DNA from 3 places in the Planococcus sp. SE5232 genome. Region 1 is predicted to be linked to each of the others. Evidence: predicted binding sites of a transcription regulator. Region 1 holds the regulator's gene; each other region holds the start of a gene.
The links. The regulator Rex, encoded in region 1, represses fermentation and respiration genes when NADH is low (regulators of the CRP and FNR family bind a similar motif). The targets are predictions, from matches to a motif close to TTGTGAAATATTTCACAA.

Region 1 (5,870 bases):
CTTCAGCGATCAGTTTGCCGACCTCTTCATCCCCCGATGAAATAGCTGCAACTTGTGCAATCGATTCTTTGCCTTCGATTGGCTTGGAAATAGCTTTCAATTCCGCAAGTGCATTTTCAACGGCCAATTCGATTCCGCGGCGGATGCCAACAGGATTCGCGCCCGCTGTAACGTTCTTCAACCCTTCACGGATCATTGCCTGTGCAAGAACCGTTGCTGTTGTTGTTCCGTCACCAGCGATGTCGTTTGTTTTAGAAGCAACTTCCGCAACAAGTTTCGCTCCCATGTTTTCAAAAGCATTTTCAAGTTCAATTTCTTTCGCAATCGTTACACCATCATTGGTGATCAACGGCGAACCGAATTTTTTCTCAAGTACTACGTTGCGCCCTTTTGGCCCAAGTGTCACTTTTACTGCATCTGCTAATTTATCTACGCCTTTCAGCATTAAACTGCGTGCGTCTTCACTGAACTTAATATCTTTTGCCATGTTTAGCTTCCTCCTGTGTCGTTGGTTTATTTTAGCCTAAAACTGCTAATATGTCGTTTTCACGTAAAATCAAGTATTCTTTGCCTTCATATTTCAATTCAGATCCTGCGTATTTCGAGAAGATGACGCGGTCGCCAGCTTGCACGTCCAATTCTGTGCGCTGCCCATTTTCACGGATAAGTCCATTTCCTACAGCGATCACATGGCCCTCCTGCGGTTTTTCCTGTGCTGATCCCGGCAAGACGATACCGCTTGACGTTTTTTCTTCCGCTTCGATGAGCTCAATAATTACACGATCTCCTAGTGGTCTTAACAATTGAAACACCCTCCTCAAATTATCTAAATGTTCTCGCTTAGCACTCTCAACCTCTGAGTGCTAACCCACTACCAAGTTTAATAAAATCTTCTGTCTTTTGCAAGCAGGAACCATCATGATTTTGATTTCTTTGCGGTTGTTCTTTGAAAGCTCTACAATAGAAAGAGCATCCATCAGTGAAAGGAATTACATCATGCCCACCAAAAGAAAAACTTTTATAGACAATTTTTTAAAAAATGACCATACGTCACGGCCAAAAACCAAAAACAACAACGGCGGCTCCCGCCCGAAATCCCAGGGCAAAAAGACTCCGTTGTATGTATTATTGATTTTCATCGCTGCACAGCTTTCCCCGATTCTGTTTATCGCTCCTACCCTAAGTTACTTTCAGGGACAGGGAATGGACCAAGAAGCCGCGGCTGCCGCTACATCAGGCTGGCTGATTTTCCTGACGATGGGCATCGGCTTCCTTCTTACCTTGTTCGTCATTTTCCGGGACAAGCGCTTTTTTGATATTTGGCGAGGCACGAAATCCACTGTCTTCATGTCAGTCGTCTGGGGTCTTCTGGGTTTCCTGCTGCTGCTGATCGGACAGTCGATCGCCGCTTTAATTGAAATGCAGCTTCTTGGCATTGAACCAGGTTCTGAGAATACCGCTTCACTGGTCAACATCGCTGAAGCGGTGCCGTTCGCAATCATATCGATCGTATTGTTTGGACCGATTCTCGAAGAACTGGTTTTCCGCCGCGTCCTGTTCGGTTCGCTTAATCAAACGACCAATTTCTTTTTCGCAACAGCCATCAGTGCGTTGGTGTTTGCTTTGATCCATTTTGATTTCACACATTTGCTGCTGTACTTTACTACCGGATTGATCTTGGCATTTCTGTACCAGAAAACCAAGCGCATCATCACCCCCATCATCGCCCATATCTGTTTGAACGGATACGTCATGTTGATTCAACTTAATATGGATAAGATCCTTGAGTTCCAAAAACAGATGGAAGAGCTTCAAACTGCAGGTTTCTTCTTCTTTCAATACCTAATAAAATAGCATTAAAAATGAACGAGCTATGCAGCGTATATGCTGCATAGCCCGTTTTTCTTCAATAAGAAAAAACCTTCCCCGATTCAATTCGGTGGAAGGCTTTGTTGTTTGATGGCTTCTTGCTGTTCTTCGATGATTTGCTGCTGCTCGGCTTTCAAAAACTTGCGGTAGCCGATTTTGGCGATGATGACACTGAACTCATACAGAATGATCAGCGGCAAGGTCACGATCATATGGGAGACGATGTCCGGCGGGGTGATGAAAGCCGCGATAATCACCAATCCAAGATAGGAATACTTGCGGTATTTCGTCATCAGCATCGGTGTGATGATACCGAGCCTCGTCAGAAACAGCATCAGTACAGGCAGCTGGAAGATCAAGCCGAAGGGCAAAGTGATCTGGAACAGAAATTGGAAGTACTCATTGATGCCGATGGTTTCCTGTATGTCCATATTGTCAGAGATATTCAACATAAATCCGATGACGTAAGGAAACAGGATCAAATAGGCAAACGCGATCCCGCCCAAAAACAACAGCAGGGAAAACGGAATATAACTTAACGTCGCTCTCCGCTCTTTATCGAGAAGTCCTGGACTGATAAATGCCCAAAACTGATACATGATCAAAGGAGACGTGATGATCAACGCTAAAATCATCGTTACCTGCATGAAGATCTTCAACGGATCTGTAATTTTGAACGCATTCAGGGTAAGGTCTTTCGCTTCTTCCGTATACTGCAGATACTGGATCAGCGGCTGCGCAAGAAAAAAGCTGACAATAATCGCTAATACAAAGAAAACGACTACAATGGTCAGCCGTTTTCTGAGTTCAACTATATGTTCAACTAACGTCATATCTTTTTCTGTCATCAGACAAACATCCTATCGTATTTCCTTTTGCTCGTCTTTCTTTTTCAAATCTACTTTATCGTCGTCATCGTCTACAAGTCCTTTTGTAGCGTTTTTGAATTCACGCAAAGACGAACCGAATGCTTTTCCAAGTTCCGGAAGCTTTTTGGGACCGAAAACTAGCAAGGCAACAACACCGATAATAATGATACTCATTGGACCTGGCATACGTGGCACCTCCTGTATTATGGCTCTATTTTACATCATTAGAGCCGTTTTGGCTATTTGCAAAGCGCTAGTAAATGTGAAGGTTTTAAGTCATTGCTGCTTGATCTGGTAAATCAATGACTGCAGTTCAACTGACAGATCGATGGTCTGTACACGGATATGGTCGGGCACCGAAATTCGCACCGGCGTAAAATTTAAAATCCCTTTGATATCAGTCTTCGCCAAACGGTCTGTCACTTCCTGTGCTGATCGTGACGGCACCGTCAAAATAACCAGTTCTACCCCGTATTCTTTGATTTTCTCTTCAATTTTATCGGGATGGTAGGTATCGATATCGCTGATCTTTTCGCCTTCTTGCGGGCTGTTCGAATCGAATGCGACAATGATTTTCGTATTGTGGTTGCGATGGAAATTATACTTTAAAAATGCACTGCCGAGTCCCCCGACTCCAATTAATGCTACATTGGTGGCTTCGTCCTGATCCAGTGTTTTACGGAAAAAGAGCAGCAGCTCCTGAACGTCATAGCCATAGCCCTTTTTGCCAAGCGCACCCAGATGTGAAAAATCACGTCGGATGGTAGCAGAGTCGATTTTCATCGCTTCGCTCAATTCCTGTGAAGAAATCCTTTTTTGTCCTGCATTCGCGAAGTTTTGAAGGAAACGGTAGTATAGCGGCAGCCTTTTGGTCGTGGCTTGCGGAATTTTAGATGTCTCATGTAACATACGCTTTCGCATCCTCCTGAGGTGTTGTCAAATCGCTTTCATCTTACATTAGGAACCTTGATATGTAAAGACTTGTGCAATTGCGAACAAACGCCCCATCAGCTACACTTAAGAAGAATAGAGGTGACCTATATGATTGTTTTGCAAGTAAATCAAGTCCATAAATCATTTGGCGCGGAGGAGATTCTTTCCGGCGTCAAATTAGAAGTACAGCATCGGGACCGCGTAGCATTGGTAGGCCGCAACGGTGCGGGAAAATCCACATTACTGAAAATCATCGCCGGTGAACTCTCCCACGACAGCGGCGATATCAGCATGCCGAAAGATTTGACGATCGGCTATTTGGAACAACAGACGAATCTTGAATCGGATGCTACCGTCTGGAATGAAATGATGACGATTTTCCACCATTTCCGTGAACAGGAAGCAAAACTTCGCCGACTGGAAGCACAGATGGCCAAGCCTGACATATACAATAACCCGGAAGAAAACGACAAGGTCATGAAGGAATATGACCTGCTTCAAACGAATTTCAAAGATGCAGGCGGCTATCAATACGAATCGGACACACGGGCTATTCTGCATGGCATGAAATTCTATCCGGAGGACTACGACAAGAAAGTGGTGTCGCTATCCGGGGGCCAGAAAACACGCCTGATGTTGGCGAAACATCTGCTCAGCAAGCCCCAACTGCTTATTCTTGATGAACCGACCAACCATTTGGACATTGAGACGCTGAGCTGGCTGGAGAACTACCTGAAGAATTACCCGGGCGCTTTGCTGATTGTTTCCCACGACCGGTATTTCCTCGATCAGGTGGTGACGCTGGTCTATGAAGTTTCCCGCCACCGCGTCAAAAAGTATACTGGCAACTACAGCCGGTACCTGGACGAAAAAGCGAAGCAATACGAACTGGACCAAAAGCAATTCGAGAAACAGCAAGGCGAAAAAGCCAAGCTGGAGGACTATGTCCAGCGCAACCTGGCCAGGGCTTCAACCACCAAAATGGCGCAAAGCCGCAGGAAAACCCTGCAGAAAACCGAATGGATGGATGCACCCGACGGCAATGAAAAATCAGCCCGCTTCGGCTTCACCATCGACAAGCAAAGCGGCAACGATGTACTGAATGTCCAGTCGCTGAAAATCGGCTACAGCAGCAAGCCGGTGTCCGAAAATATCTCACTGAAGCTTTACCGGCAGGAAAGCCTGGCGCTGGTCGGTCCAAACGGTGTCGGCAAATCGACTTTACTGAAAACCATCATGAAAGAACTGAAGCCGCTCGATGGGGACATCCATTACGGCACCGGCATTCAATTTGGGTATTATGATCAGGAGCAGGCCAATTTAAAGGGCAATAAATTAGTCTTGAATGAATTATGGGATGATTATCCCCTCATCAACGAAAAAGACATACGCGGCATCCTGGGACGTTTCCTATTTACAGGCGACGATGTACTGAAACCGGTCTCCACCCTATCTGGCGGCGAGAAGGCGCGAGTGGCCCTTGCCAAACTGATGATGCAAAAAGCCAATGTCCTGTTGCTCGATGAGCCGACCAACCATTTAGACCTCGACAGCAAAGAAGTGCTTGAAAATGCGTTATTGGATTATCCGGGCACTTTGCTTTTTGTATCGCATGACCGCTACTTCATGAACCGGATCGCCACAAAAGTCATCGAACTCACACAGGACGGAACAACCGAATACTTGGGTGATTACGATTATTATGTGGAGAAAAAACTGGAAGTTGCCGAATTGAAGGCTCTTGATGAAGCCGGTTCAGTAACCGAAGTAAAAGTTGCGGCTCCCGCTTCCACTTCACAAATCGATAAGGAAGCGAAAAAACTGGAACGCCAGCTGGTCCGCCAATCCGAAGAAGTCGAACAGGTTATGGAAAAATTGGATCTGCAAATCACAGACATCGAAGAACAATTGTGTGAACCTGAAATCTTCCAGGACCATGAACGGGTTTTGCCCCTTCAAAATCAATTGGAAGAGCTGAAAGCAGCTCACGAAGAAACGATGACCCAATGGCTTGAACTTCAGGAAAAAATTGAAAATATTTAATTTAAACCGGCTATTAAATTAGCCGGTTTTTTTGTTACTATATATAGGTCAATAGGATATCGTGAAATATTTATTTCCACAGATTTCTCCACAATACTTCGCTTGTCTAATCAACTGTCAACAGGCTTTTCCACATTATCCACAGGTTACGTAAAT
Region 2 (5,870 bases), on a different contig from region 1:
GAAGTGCCGGCAACCGGAACATTGCTTGAATTGGAACAACTAGAAAAGAGTTATAGAGATTTTGCGGAAAACCGGGGCAATATTTCCCGGTTTTTTCTTATGGGTAAATAAACCATGGGTGAAAATAACTGAATAATAGCAAAGCGGGATCTGGCAACTTGAGCCAATGATTTTCTGTTATACTATTTAAGATAATGTGTGAAAAGGAGAGATAGGCCGTGGGAAAAGTATACGTTTTTGATCATCCGCTGATTCAGCATAAACTGACGTACATCCGTGATAAATCGACAGGTACGAAAGAGTTCCGTGAATTGGTCGACGAAATCGCTACATTGATGGCGTTCGAAATTACACGCGACTTGCCGTTGGAGGAAATCGAAGTGGAGACGCCGGTCCAGCTAGCAAAATCAAAAGTCCTTGCAGGAAAGAAATTAGGCGTCGTGCCGATTTTACGTGCAGGCATCGGCATGGTGGATGGAATTCTAAAATTGATTCCAGCTGCTAAAGTCGGACACATCGGTTTATATCGTGACCCGGTCACATTGCAGCCGGTTGAATACTATTTGAAATTGCCTTCCGATGTTCAGGAGCGGGATTTCATCGTTGTGGATCCAATGCTGGCGACAGGCGGATCAGCGATCGAAGCAGTCAACTCCATGAAGAAACGTGGGGCTACGAAAATTCGTTTCATGTGCATCATTGCAGCTCCTGAAGGTGTAGAAGCTCTTCAAGAAGCGCATCCTGATGTGGATATCTACATTGCGGCACTCGATGAAAAATTAAATGAAAAAGGATACATCGTCCCAGGTCTTGGAGATGCTGGTGACCGGTTATTCGGAACAAAATAAGAGAGCGGGGTATATCAGCTTGACGAAAAAATGGAAAGTAATGACGATATTTGGTACGCGGCCAGAAGCCATCAAAATGGCGCCGCTTGTTCTGGAACTTCAAAAACATCCTGACACCATCGAACCATTGGTGACAGTGACAGCGCAGCACAGAGAAATGCTGGACCAGGTGCTGGAGACATTCCAAATCACGCCTGACTTCGATTTGAACATCATGAAGGAACGCCAGACATTGACCGATGTAACGATGCGCGCCATGCAGGGTCTTGATGCAGTCATGAAAGAAGCGAAACCGGATATTGTCCTGGTACATGGCGATACGACGACAACTTTCGCTGCCAGCCTTGCTGCCTTCTATAATCAGGTTGCCGTTGGCCATGTTGAGGCGGGCTTGCGTACGCACAATAAATATTCGCCGTATCCGGAAGAAATGAACCGTCAGCTGACGGGTGTCATGGCCGATATTCATTTTTCACCAACTGAAAAATCAGCTCAGAACCTTCTCGATGAAAACAAAAAGGAAGAAACGATCTACATCACCGGCAATACAGCCATCGACGCACTTCAAACAACAGTGCGCGAAACCTATACGCACCCAATCCTTGAGAAGATCGGCACGGACCGCATGATTCTTTTGACTGCACACCGCCGTGAAAATCTTGGACAGCCGATGCGCAATATGTTCCGTGCCATCAAACGCCTGATTGAAGAACACGATGATATTCAAGTGGTCTATCCGGTACATATGAATCCAGCTGTGCGTGAAGTGGCGGATGAAGTATTGGGCCGTGATCCGCGCATCCATTTGATTGAGCCGCTGGAAGTTCTGGACTTCCATAACTTTGCAGCCCGCTCATTCTTTATCCTGACCGATTCGGGCGGGATTCAAGAAGAAGCGCCTTCACTTGGCAAGCCGGTACTGGTTTTGCGAGATACCACTGAACGCCCTGAAGGAATCAGCGCAGGAACCTTGAAGCTGGCTGGAACAGACGAAGAGACGATTTATGGAATGGCTAAAGAATTGCTGACGGATGAAGACGCTTATAAAGCGATGTCCCAAGCATCCAATCCATACGGAGACGGCAAAGCTTCGGCGCGGATCGTCGAAGCACTGCATGTGTATTTTTCGAAACTGTGATTGGCTGAACGGCCGATTCCGCTTTTCTGGTGTCCAGTTGCAAGCGCCTAGCTCTTCGGGATGTAAGCCACTCTGGCTGTGCGGCTGAAAACATACCGCTTCGCCAGAGCGTCTTACCCCTGTCAGAGCTGAACAGGCACTTTCACTTTTCTTTTGTCCAGCTTCATCGGCCAACTCCTCGGGTCGTAAGCCGGTCTTCCTGTGTGGCAAAAAGCGCCACTTCGGAATTCCGTCTTACGCCTGTCGGAGCTGAACGGCCGATTCCGCTTTTCTGGTGTCCAGTTGCAAGCGCCTAGCTCTTCGGGTCATAAGTCAATCCGGCTGTGTGGCAAAGAGCGCCACTTCGCCGAATTGCCTTATGCCTGTCAGAGCTGAACAGGCACTTTCACTTTTCTGTACAAAGTTTGTCGACAATATGTCAGAGGAAAATCGCTTGTGAAGTTTTTCACTTCTACTAATTGACATGATTTTACCCCTATTGTATGCTTACAAAGGGTATGCATGAGAAGGTTTTCTTACATATATTATGTGGTTTTGGAAGCCTGATGCGACGGTCCTTTTTAAGGGTTTAATGTCAAATCAACGAGGTTCGAGGGGGTTATCATGCGCCCAACAAAAAGTCCCTTACAAGCGATGGCGCTTTACAGTGCCATCCTCTCACAACTTGTCGGGTCCGCGCTTTTCGGTGTGTTCACAGGTATGTGGCTCGATGAAAAGCTCGGAACCGCCCCGTTTTTCATGATCATCTGCCTAGTCATAGGCATCACTGCCGGTGTTTGGGCAATGCTTCAGACCGTCCGCAAATTCGAATCAGGAGACAAGTAAAAATGGATGGACTTAGGGAGATATATACAAGACTGAAAAAGATGATTTTTTTCATCTTGGCGTTCTACGTTATTGGTTGGGGGTTTACCCCTTATCAAGAAGTGTTCGCCGGTCTCATCATCGGAACTTTGTTCGGCATTTACAACATGTGGATTCTGGTTCGGCGGATGGAGAAATTCGACCGCGCGGTGGCTGAAGGCTCGAAAGTTCGTTCGCTTGGAACGGCATTACGGTTTGCATCAGGTGTTGCAGCTGTGGCGATCGCCATTTTATTCGCAGAGCACATTCACTTGGTCAGTACGGTAATTGGGTTGATGGTCCCTTATGCTCTGTTGTTAACAGAGCGGATTGTTTATCACGTGAAACACCATTAAGAATGTGGAAAGAGAGGTGAAACTATCGTGGAACATGGCGCTCCTATGCTCGAGGTGTTCGGGATCTGGTTCAACCTATCGAACGTTATGATGCTGCTTATAGCCGCTCTTATCGTCTTCCTTATTGCTTTTATCTCCACACGGAACCTGCAGCTTAAACCGACGGGCATGCAGAACTTCATGGAATGGATCATGGATTTCGTAAAAGGGATAATCAAAAGCAATATGGATTGGAAAGATGGTGGCCGATTCCATGTTCTTGGAATCACCCTGATTATGTTCATTTTTGTTTCGAACATGTTAGGCCTTCCATTTGCAATAGTTGTCAACGGAGATCTTTGGTGGAAATCACCAACAGCTGATCCGACGGTAACGATGACATTGGCCGCAATGGTGCTAATCTTGAGCCATTATTATGGTATCAAGCTGAAAGGGCTTAAAGGATATGCCGGAGGCTACATCAAGCCGATGAAATTCTTGTTCCCATTGAACATCATTGAGGAATTCGCAAATACGCTGACACTCGGTCTGCGTCTTTACGGTAACATCTATGCGGGGGAAATCCTGTTGACTTTGTTGGCAGGCCTCGCATCAGCAGGTGCATTTGGATTTGCATCAGCCATCGTACCAATGATGGCATGGCAAGGCTTCTCGATCTTTATCGGGGCAATCCAAGCGTTTATTTTCGTTATGTTGACGATGGTCTACATGTCGCATAAAGTTGCCGACGATCATTGAGTATAAACTGCTCGTAGAGCAAAAAAAACAACTATCCTGAGGAGGACACATTAAATGACAGGTTCATTAGGTTTATTAGCAGCAGCAATCGCAGTAGGTTTAGCAGCACTAGGTGCAGGTATCGGTAACGGTCTTATCGTTTCAAAAACAGTTGAAGGTATCGCTCGCCAGCCAGAAGCACGCGGCGTCCTACAAACAACAATGTTCATCGGTGTTGCATTGGTAGAGGCATTGCCAATCATCGCTGTAGTTATCGCGTTCATCGTTATGAACCAATAGTATTTCTATACAAAAAGTTAAATGGTGGGGATGCTTCGATATGGTTTTCGCCATTTAAACTTGTATGAAGCAATTTGCTTTTGAAAATCCATCTTACGACAGATAAAGATCTTACTATAGAAGAAATTGTATTTTAGGCTCTTGAAGGGAGTGAAACAATCGTGTTTTTTGATCACCTCGTACTCGGTGCAACCGGGGAGTTTTTGAATATTGGAGACATCCTTGCTACACTTGTTATCTTCATTTTGCTAATGTTGCTTTTGAAGAAATTCGCATGGGGTCCTTTGATGGGCGTAATGCAGCAGCGTGAAGATTTGATCAAGAGTGAAATCGAAACTGCTGAAAACAGCCGTCTGGAATCTCAGAAATTGCTTGAAGAGCAGCGCAGCCTTCTTAAAGATGCGCGTACGCAAGCACAGGAAATCGTTGAAAACGCTAAAAAGCAAGGCGACGTTTCGCGTGAGGAAATCATTACGACAGCGCGTGCTGAGTCTGGCCGTATGAAAGAAGCTGCGGTTCAAGAAATTGCCAACGAAAGAGATAAAGCTATTTCAGCTGTTCGTGAAGAAGTTGTGGCATTGTCATTGCTTGCTGCTACGAAAGTGCTTGAAAAAGAAATCTCTGAGGAAGACAACCGTCAGTTGATTAACGAAACGATTGCGAAGGCAGGCGAAGTTCAGTGAGTCAAGTTGCAGAACGCTACGCTCTAGCATTGTTCGAAGTTGCTCAAAAGCATGAATCGTCATTGGATGTAGAGCAGGATTTGCGTGAAGTGAAAAAGGTCTTCGAAATGACCCCGGAACTTTACAATTTGATCGTTTCTCCAAAACTTTCTGCTGATAAAAGAACAAACCTAATCAATGAGGTATTCAGAGAAGCGAATCCGCTTGTTGTAAATACACTTCAATTGATGGCAGAACGCAAACGTCTGGACGAAGTCGGCTCTATGGCTGACGCGTTCGTCGCTTTATCCAACAATGCACAGGGAATCGAAGATGCGAAAGTTTATTCTACACGTCCTTTGACTGAAGAAGAACGCGCATCCATCTCTTCCGTTTTCGCTAAAAAAATCGGCAAACAATCTTTACGAATTGAAAACATCATCGATCCATCGTTGATCGGCGGATTGCGTCTTCAAATCGGAAACCGCATTTACGACAGCAGTGTGAGCACGAAATTGTCACGTCTGCAGCGTCAATTGAACGGTTAATTATGAAATTATGAGAGGGTGACATACATGAGCATCAAAGCTGAAGAAATCAGCGGTCTGATCAAACAACAGATTGAAAATTATCAATCAGAGATGAAAGTTGACGACGTTGGTACAGTAATCACCATTGGTGATGGTATCGCGCGCGCTCATGGCCTCGACAACATCATGGCTGGAGAACTTGTAGAATTCTCAACTGGTGTCCTTGGTATGGCGCAAAACTTGGAAGCCAACAATGTTGGTATTATTATCCTTGGCCCTTACACAGACATTAAAGAAGGCGATGAAGTACGTCGGACTGGCCGCATCATGGAAGTACCGGTAGGACCTGAACTTATCGGACGCGTAGTAAATCCACTTGGACAGCCTGTTGACGGTCTTGGACCGATCAACACGACTAAAACCCGTCCAATTGAAAGCCCTGCACAAGGGGTTATGGCCCGTAAATCGGTTCATGA
Region 3 (5,870 bases), on a different contig from region 1:
TGCCGGCGTACGAAACAATTCCGCTCGCTGCAGCAACAATCGGTGTACCCGGTGAATTGGCAATATCCATTCCAAGATGTGATTCTGCTCCGGCTCCGATATCACGGCCGCCGAATCCAGAAGTGAAACGTCCAGTTGATGGCAAGATGAATGTTGAGCTGCCGGCATTGGAAGAAACAGAAGCTTGTGTAACGGTTGCTGCAGGTGCCGCTGAAGCTGCAGATGCGGCTGCTTGGCGCTGAGCTTCCGCTTTACGTGCAGCTGCTTCTTTAGCTAGGCGTTCTTGTTCTGCTTTTCTGGCGATTTCTGCCAGGCGTGCTTGTTCTGCGCCAATTTTCTTGGCGAGATCTGAGCTGATATTCATCGCTTTATTATGTTCCGCTTCAAGAGCTGATTTCTCTTTAGCCAATCGTCCCTGTTCGGCTTTTAGATCTTTTTCAAGTTGTGCCTGTTTATTCTTTTGAGCATCCAGTGAATTCTTCAAGTCGACCAATTCCGCTTTTTTAGCTTCCTGTTCAGCCAACTTCGTTTCCACTTCTGCTTTTTGTTCAGCCAGCAATTTTTTATCTGCAGCTTGTTCACGCATAATTTCACGGTCTGCTTCGATCAAGATGTTAACTGCTGAGAAACGGTCAATGAAATCAACAAAGCTGTTTGCTCCAAGAAGTACATCTATGTAATCTACTGAGCCGCCACTTAATTGGATGGCACGAGCTCGTTCTTTCAGAAGCTCTTCACGCTCCGCAATTTTTCTTTCCAATTCTTCAATGGACTTTCTCAACTCGTCAATTTCGACTTTCGTTTGGTCGATCTCGGCTTGAGCCACGTCAATTTTGGTTTGTGTTTCGATGATTTGGTTATCCAATTCGCGGATTTTTGCGATGATTTTTTCGAGTGTGGTTTGATTTTGGGAGATTTCACTTGTTTTTTGTTGAATCCCTGAGTTCAATTCACTTTGTTTCTGTTGAACCTCTTGTTGCTTCTTTTCTAAATCACTTAGTTTATCTGCATTTGCAGTCGGCATGAACATCGTTAAAGCCAGTACTGCTGATAATGCAATCATCATAATTTTTGATAATGAATTCAAACTCTCGCGCCCCTTTCATTTTCCGTGGCTATCTATAAGTTATACTGATAAATTTTTTACATAATCGATAATTTCCTTGGCATTTGAGTGGCCATAGGAAAAATCCAGCAGACCCATTGTACCACCGCATAAACCTGTTTATTATTACAGTTTCTTATCAATTAGAAGGCGAACATGACAAAATGTCAGAATATAAGGTTGAATCTGCTGGTTTATAGCATTAATATGATTTTTTAGTGAAATAACGTTATATTGAAAACGAGGACTTGATATTTATCTGACTATTTACATGATTTATTGCTTCTAGGATAAAAGACGAAGATAGGATAGGACGAGAGAAGATGTAAAAGGGCAAAAAAAAAGCCTTCCCCGGAATTTAGTTTGGGAAGGACTTTCGATTATTCTTCTGCTAATACGTCAGCTTGTTCTCTGCGAACGACCAGTACATCACATTTGGCAGAACGGACAATCCGTTCAGAAACGCTGCCCATGATAAACCGTTCAGCGGCATTCAATCCAGTAGCGCCGCAAACGATGACATCGATGTTCAATTTAGGTGCCAGTTCTTTAGGAATGGCGACTTTAGGGACTCCGTATTCAATAATGACATTTACATCCTTTACGCCGGCAGCCAATGCTTCTTCTTTATATTTGGCCAGCAGCTCCTGGGATGTTTTTTTCGTGCGGTCTGCAATTGTCCGATCGTAAGCCTCGATGGAACCGAATGAACGGTTATCGATAATGTGGGCCAGATGCAAGGTGGCATTGTTCCGGGCTGCAGCTGCAGCACCTTTCTTAAATGCCAATTCTGCTTCTTTGGAACCGTCTACTGCTACTAAAATATTGGAATATTTTAAAGTCATTCAGCATTCCTCCTCGTCTCTATACTAGGAACTTCGCTGTCGCCATCGGGAGTTCCTTCTTATCTGTCACATTCTTTTGAAAAAGGGTGTCGAAGTCATGAACTTTTGCACGGATAAAAGGAAATTCATGTTAAAATAAATGAAATAGAAGAGTGCGGAAGACATGTTGAAAGGTGGCTATAAAGTGAAGACCGGTGCAGTAAACACGAATGGCCTGACAGGGATGGAAGAATTGCTGTCAATACGCCATCAAACCAAAGAATTGAAAAAGGATAGTTACTTGTTCCATGAGGGAGATGCCATCAGCGGGGTATTCATCATTCGCTCCGGGAAAATACGGATTGAAAAAGTGACACCGAACGGTCGGGAGCTTACGCTGAAAATCTGCGGTCCGGGACAGCTTGTTGGAGAAGTGACAATTTTTTCTGAAGCACCTAAATACATGCTGGATGCCCGTGCGATTGAAGACACGGTATGCCTTCATATTTCAATAAATGATCTGGAAGAAGCCTTGCTGTCGAATGCGCGGCTGTCCATCGCCTTTATGAAATGGATGGGAATCGATCAGCAGAAAACTCAGACGAAATTCCGGGATTTGCTGCTGCACGGTAAAAAAGGAGCGCTGTATTCGACCTTAATCAGACTTTCCAACAGTTATGGGGTTGTAACAGAAAAAGGGACGCTGATCGACCTGGTCCTGACTAACCAGGACCTGGCGAATTTCTGTGGAATGACCAGGGAAGTGGTCAACCGCATGCTGAATGATTTGAAAAAGAATGGCATAGTGAGTTTACTTGAAGGGAAAATCCTTATTCACGATATGAGCCATTTAAAGACAGAAACAAATTGTGAAAACTGTCCCATTTATTTATGTAAAATTGATTAATAGGAGAGCTTGCCCATGTGGCGAGCTCTTTTTTTGTCTAAAATTTGTCAATCTATTAAAAATGAGGTTCAAGTGTGAGAAATGTCACAGTGCCATGAAGGACGATAGCATAGGCTGAAAGTAAGAACAAAAAGCATTAGAGGTGAGAAGAAATGAGTCAGGAAAACCGGGAGCCGGAGGCCAATCTAAAAGGAACTTTAGTAAGTGTTTTCATAGTGGGATTGATCATCATCGTGATGTGGGTCGCCGTTTATTTATTGTACGTAGCCCGTTAAGGCAGGACGAAAGGAGTAGGTTTAAATGCATCTTCATAAATATGAAAAAATTTGGCTGGTGTTCGGTATTGCATCGCTGATTGTATTTTTAAGCGTGGTCGGAGTGAGCGCCTTTTCTCAAGATCACACCCCAGCTGGAGGGATGGAAACAATAGATCCCCAAAAAGTGAATGAAACAGCGCCATTTGATAACCCGGGTGTAACCCAATTGGATGAAGACACGTATCAGGCTACGATCGTAGCAATGGCCTTCGGATACCAGGCACCGGACTTAAGAGTGCCGGTCGGCAAGGAAATTATTTTTAAAGTGACCAGCACCGACGTGGTCCACAGTCTTACAATCGATGATACAAAAGTCAATATGATGGTCGTTCCAGGCCGTATTACAACAAAATCCTACACGTTTGAAGAACCGGGCACATATTTAATTCTTTGCAATGAATACTGTGGAACGGGTCACCATATGATGTATACAGAGATAGAGGTGTACGAAGAATGATTGCTGTGCAAGATCGAAAAATCGCTTTATGGAATATCGGCGTAGCTTATGCTGCATTTCTAATAGGTACATTATGCGGACTGCTTCAGGTTTTTATCCGCAATGACGCTCTTCAATTACCGGCTTGGCTGGACTATTATCAAATTTTAACGGCGCACGGGGTCTTACTCGCACTTGTATTTACGACATTTTTCATTTTTGGATTCTTTATTACCGGTATGAGCAAAAGCCTCGGAAGCTTCGGGCCGAAAGTCCGCTTGTTTTCCTGGATCGGTTTTTGGGTGACGTTGCTTGGAACGGTCATGGCAACAGCAATGATCGTGGCCGGTGAAGCTTCCGTCATGTACACCTTTTATGCACCACTTCAGGCAAGCGGCTTTTACTATGTAGGGCTTGCTCTTGTCATCGTCGGAACCTGGATCAGCAGTTTCGCGCTGGTCGGACATTACAGAGTATGGCGGAAAAACAATAAAGGGCAGTTGAGCCCGTTATTCGCTTTCATGACCATCACCACCATCATCATGTGGATCATCGCTTGTCTTGGTGTCGTGGCGACAGTATTGTTCCAATACATTCCTTGGGCGTTCGGCTGGACCGATACCATTGATGTGGAACTCAGCCGTACCTTGTTCTGGTTCTTTGGACATCCGCTCGTGTATTTCTGGCTATTGCCTGCATACATGGCCTGGTATGTTATCGTACCGAAGATCCTGGGCGTAAAAGTATTCAGTGATTCCTTGGCACGTTTGTCTTTCGTACTCTTTATCCTGTTCTCCATTCCTGTCGGATTCCACCATCAGCTGACAGAACCGGGAATTTCGAACTTCTGGAAATTCCTTCAGGTGGTGTTGACATTCATGGTCATCGTGCCTTCATTGATGACCGCGTTCTCGATGTTCGCGACATTTGAAATCGCGGGACGGAAAAATGGCGGAAAAGGCATTTTCGGATGGTTTACGAAATTGCCGTGGAGAGATATCCGCTTTACATCGATTTTCATCGCCATGGCGTTCTTTATCCCCGGTGGAGCTGGCGGAATCATCAATGCAAGCTTCCAGTTGAACGAAGTTGTCCATAATACGCTATGGATTGTCGGACATTTCCACATTACGGTTGGAACTCCAGTGGCCATGACATTCATGGGATTGACGTTCTGGCTGATTCCTTATCTGACAGGCAGAAAATTCACCAAGTCCATGAAAGTTCTTGGACTGGTCCAAATCATCACCTGGTCAATCGGTATGCTTTTGATGTCAACAGCGCAGCATCTTCTGGGCCTACTCGGAGCGCCAAGAAGAACCGCGTATTCCGGCTATAACGATCACCCAGCTGCCATGGAATGGTTTGATGGCATCTTGACGAACCACGTCACGATGGCAATTGGAGGAAGTATATTATTCGTATCGGCGATGATCCTCATCTATATCGTTATTATGACGATGTTCCTGTCGCCTAAAGCGGTGGAGCCGAAGGATGTGGTTGACTTCCCGATGGCGGAAAGCGACATGACCCGTACGCCGAAATGGCTGGAGAATTGGTGGATTTGGATTGGTCTCGCTGTTGCACTCATTGTCATCGCTTATGCAATTCCGTTAAGCCATATGATTCAACATGCACCGCCAGGCTCAGAAGGATTCAAAACTTGGTAGGAGTTGAGGAACAATGTTCACGATGGTACTTTCATTAATGGTTGTTTTTATCGCATTCACGGCAATGCTGGTTGAAATCTCTTCTACAGAAGAGTAAGCGGAAGGCAGCAGCACCAGTTTTTTAAGGAAACGTAGATAAAATCATAGAAAAGAGTCCTTTGCCGGGTCGGCAAAGGGCTTTTTTTCGGCTTCTGGCAGGTGTGTTGTGGATTTATAGGCGCTCAAAAAGATTTGTGGTCGTTCAGGAGGATTTGTGGGCGCTCAAAAAGATTTGTGGTCGTTCAGGAGGATTTGTGGGCGTTCAAAAAGATTTATGGTCGCTCAGGAGAATTTGCAGCCGTTCAGCCAAAATCCTCCACGAGCTTGGACGCAAGCCAGAGCAGCAGGATGGATTCCCGGCTGCCGATGTTTGGATGAGCTTATTTGGAAAGGGATAGAAATTGTATTGTTTCGGAATGTTCTATATATTGGAAGGAAATGGACAGGAAGTTGAGGCCTTTTATATGACGATTATGGAATGGATTTTTACGGCAATAAGTTTGCTGTGGATCGGCGAATTCGTGATTTTCCGCAATCGCGGCGTCGGCCAGGGCGATTCTTTGGAAAAACGG

Region 2: a site for Rex is predicted at 2,420-2,437, ahead of ACRC6Q_RS04115 (AtpZ/AtpI family protein). Genes of this name have one in related genera too.
Region 3: a site for Rex is predicted at 2,909-2,926, ahead of ACRC6Q_RS00780 (cytochrome C oxidase subunit II). Genes of this name have one in related genera too.

Annotation. Positions count from the first base shown of each region.
Region 1 is NZ_JBOGCP010000003.1:454,306-460,175, forward strand. Features, by position in the region: gene groL (chaperonin GroEL) at 1-487, opposite strand, end outside; gene groES (co-chaperone GroES) at 519-803, opposite strand; gene ACRC6Q_RS13360 (CPBP family intramembrane glutamic endopeptidase) at 919-1,854, shown strand; gene tatC (twin-arginine translocase subunit TatC) at 1,932-2,717, opposite strand; gene ACRC6Q_RS13370 (twin-arginine translocase TatA/TatE family subunit) at 2,730-2,924, opposite strand; gene ACRC6Q_RS13375 (redox-sensing transcriptional repressor Rex) at 3,015-3,647, opposite strand; gene ACRC6Q_RS13380 (ABC-F family ATP-binding cassette domain-containing protein) at 3,780-5,714, shown strand.
Region 2 is NZ_JBOGCP010000001.1:855,666-861,535, forward strand. Features, by position in the region: gene upp (uracil phosphoribosyltransferase) at 219-848, shown strand; gene wecB (non-hydrolyzing UDP-N-acetylglucosamine 2-epimerase) at 868-1,986, shown strand; gene ACRC6Q_RS04115 (AtpZ/AtpI family protein) at 2,590-2,811, shown strand; gene ACRC6Q_RS04120 (ATP synthase subunit I) at 2,814-3,185, shown strand; gene atpB (F0F1 ATP synthase subunit A) at 3,213-3,923, shown strand; gene atpE (F0F1 ATP synthase subunit C) at 3,978-4,202, shown strand; gene atpF (F0F1 ATP synthase subunit B) at 4,364-4,885, shown strand; gene ACRC6Q_RS04140 (F0F1 ATP synthase subunit delta) at 4,882-5,412, shown strand; gene atpA (F0F1 ATP synthase subunit alpha) at 5,440-5,870, shown strand, end outside.
Region 3 is NZ_JBOGCP010000001.1:170,014-175,883, forward strand. Features, by position in the region: gene ACRC6Q_RS00765 (murein hydrolase activator EnvC family protein) at 1-1,087, opposite strand, end outside; gene ACRC6Q_RS00770 (universal stress protein) at 1,486-1,950, opposite strand; gene ACRC6Q_RS00775 (Crp/Fnr family transcriptional regulator) at 2,114-2,836, shown strand; gene ACRC6Q_RS00780 (cytochrome C oxidase subunit II) at 2,989-3,111, shown strand; gene ACRC6Q_RS00785 (cytochrome c oxidase subunit II) at 3,137-3,610, shown strand; gene ACRC6Q_RS00790 (b(o/a)3-type cytochrome-c oxidase subunit 1) at 3,607-5,259, shown strand; gene ACRC6Q_RS00795 (methyltransferase family protein) at 5,763-5,870, shown strand, end outside.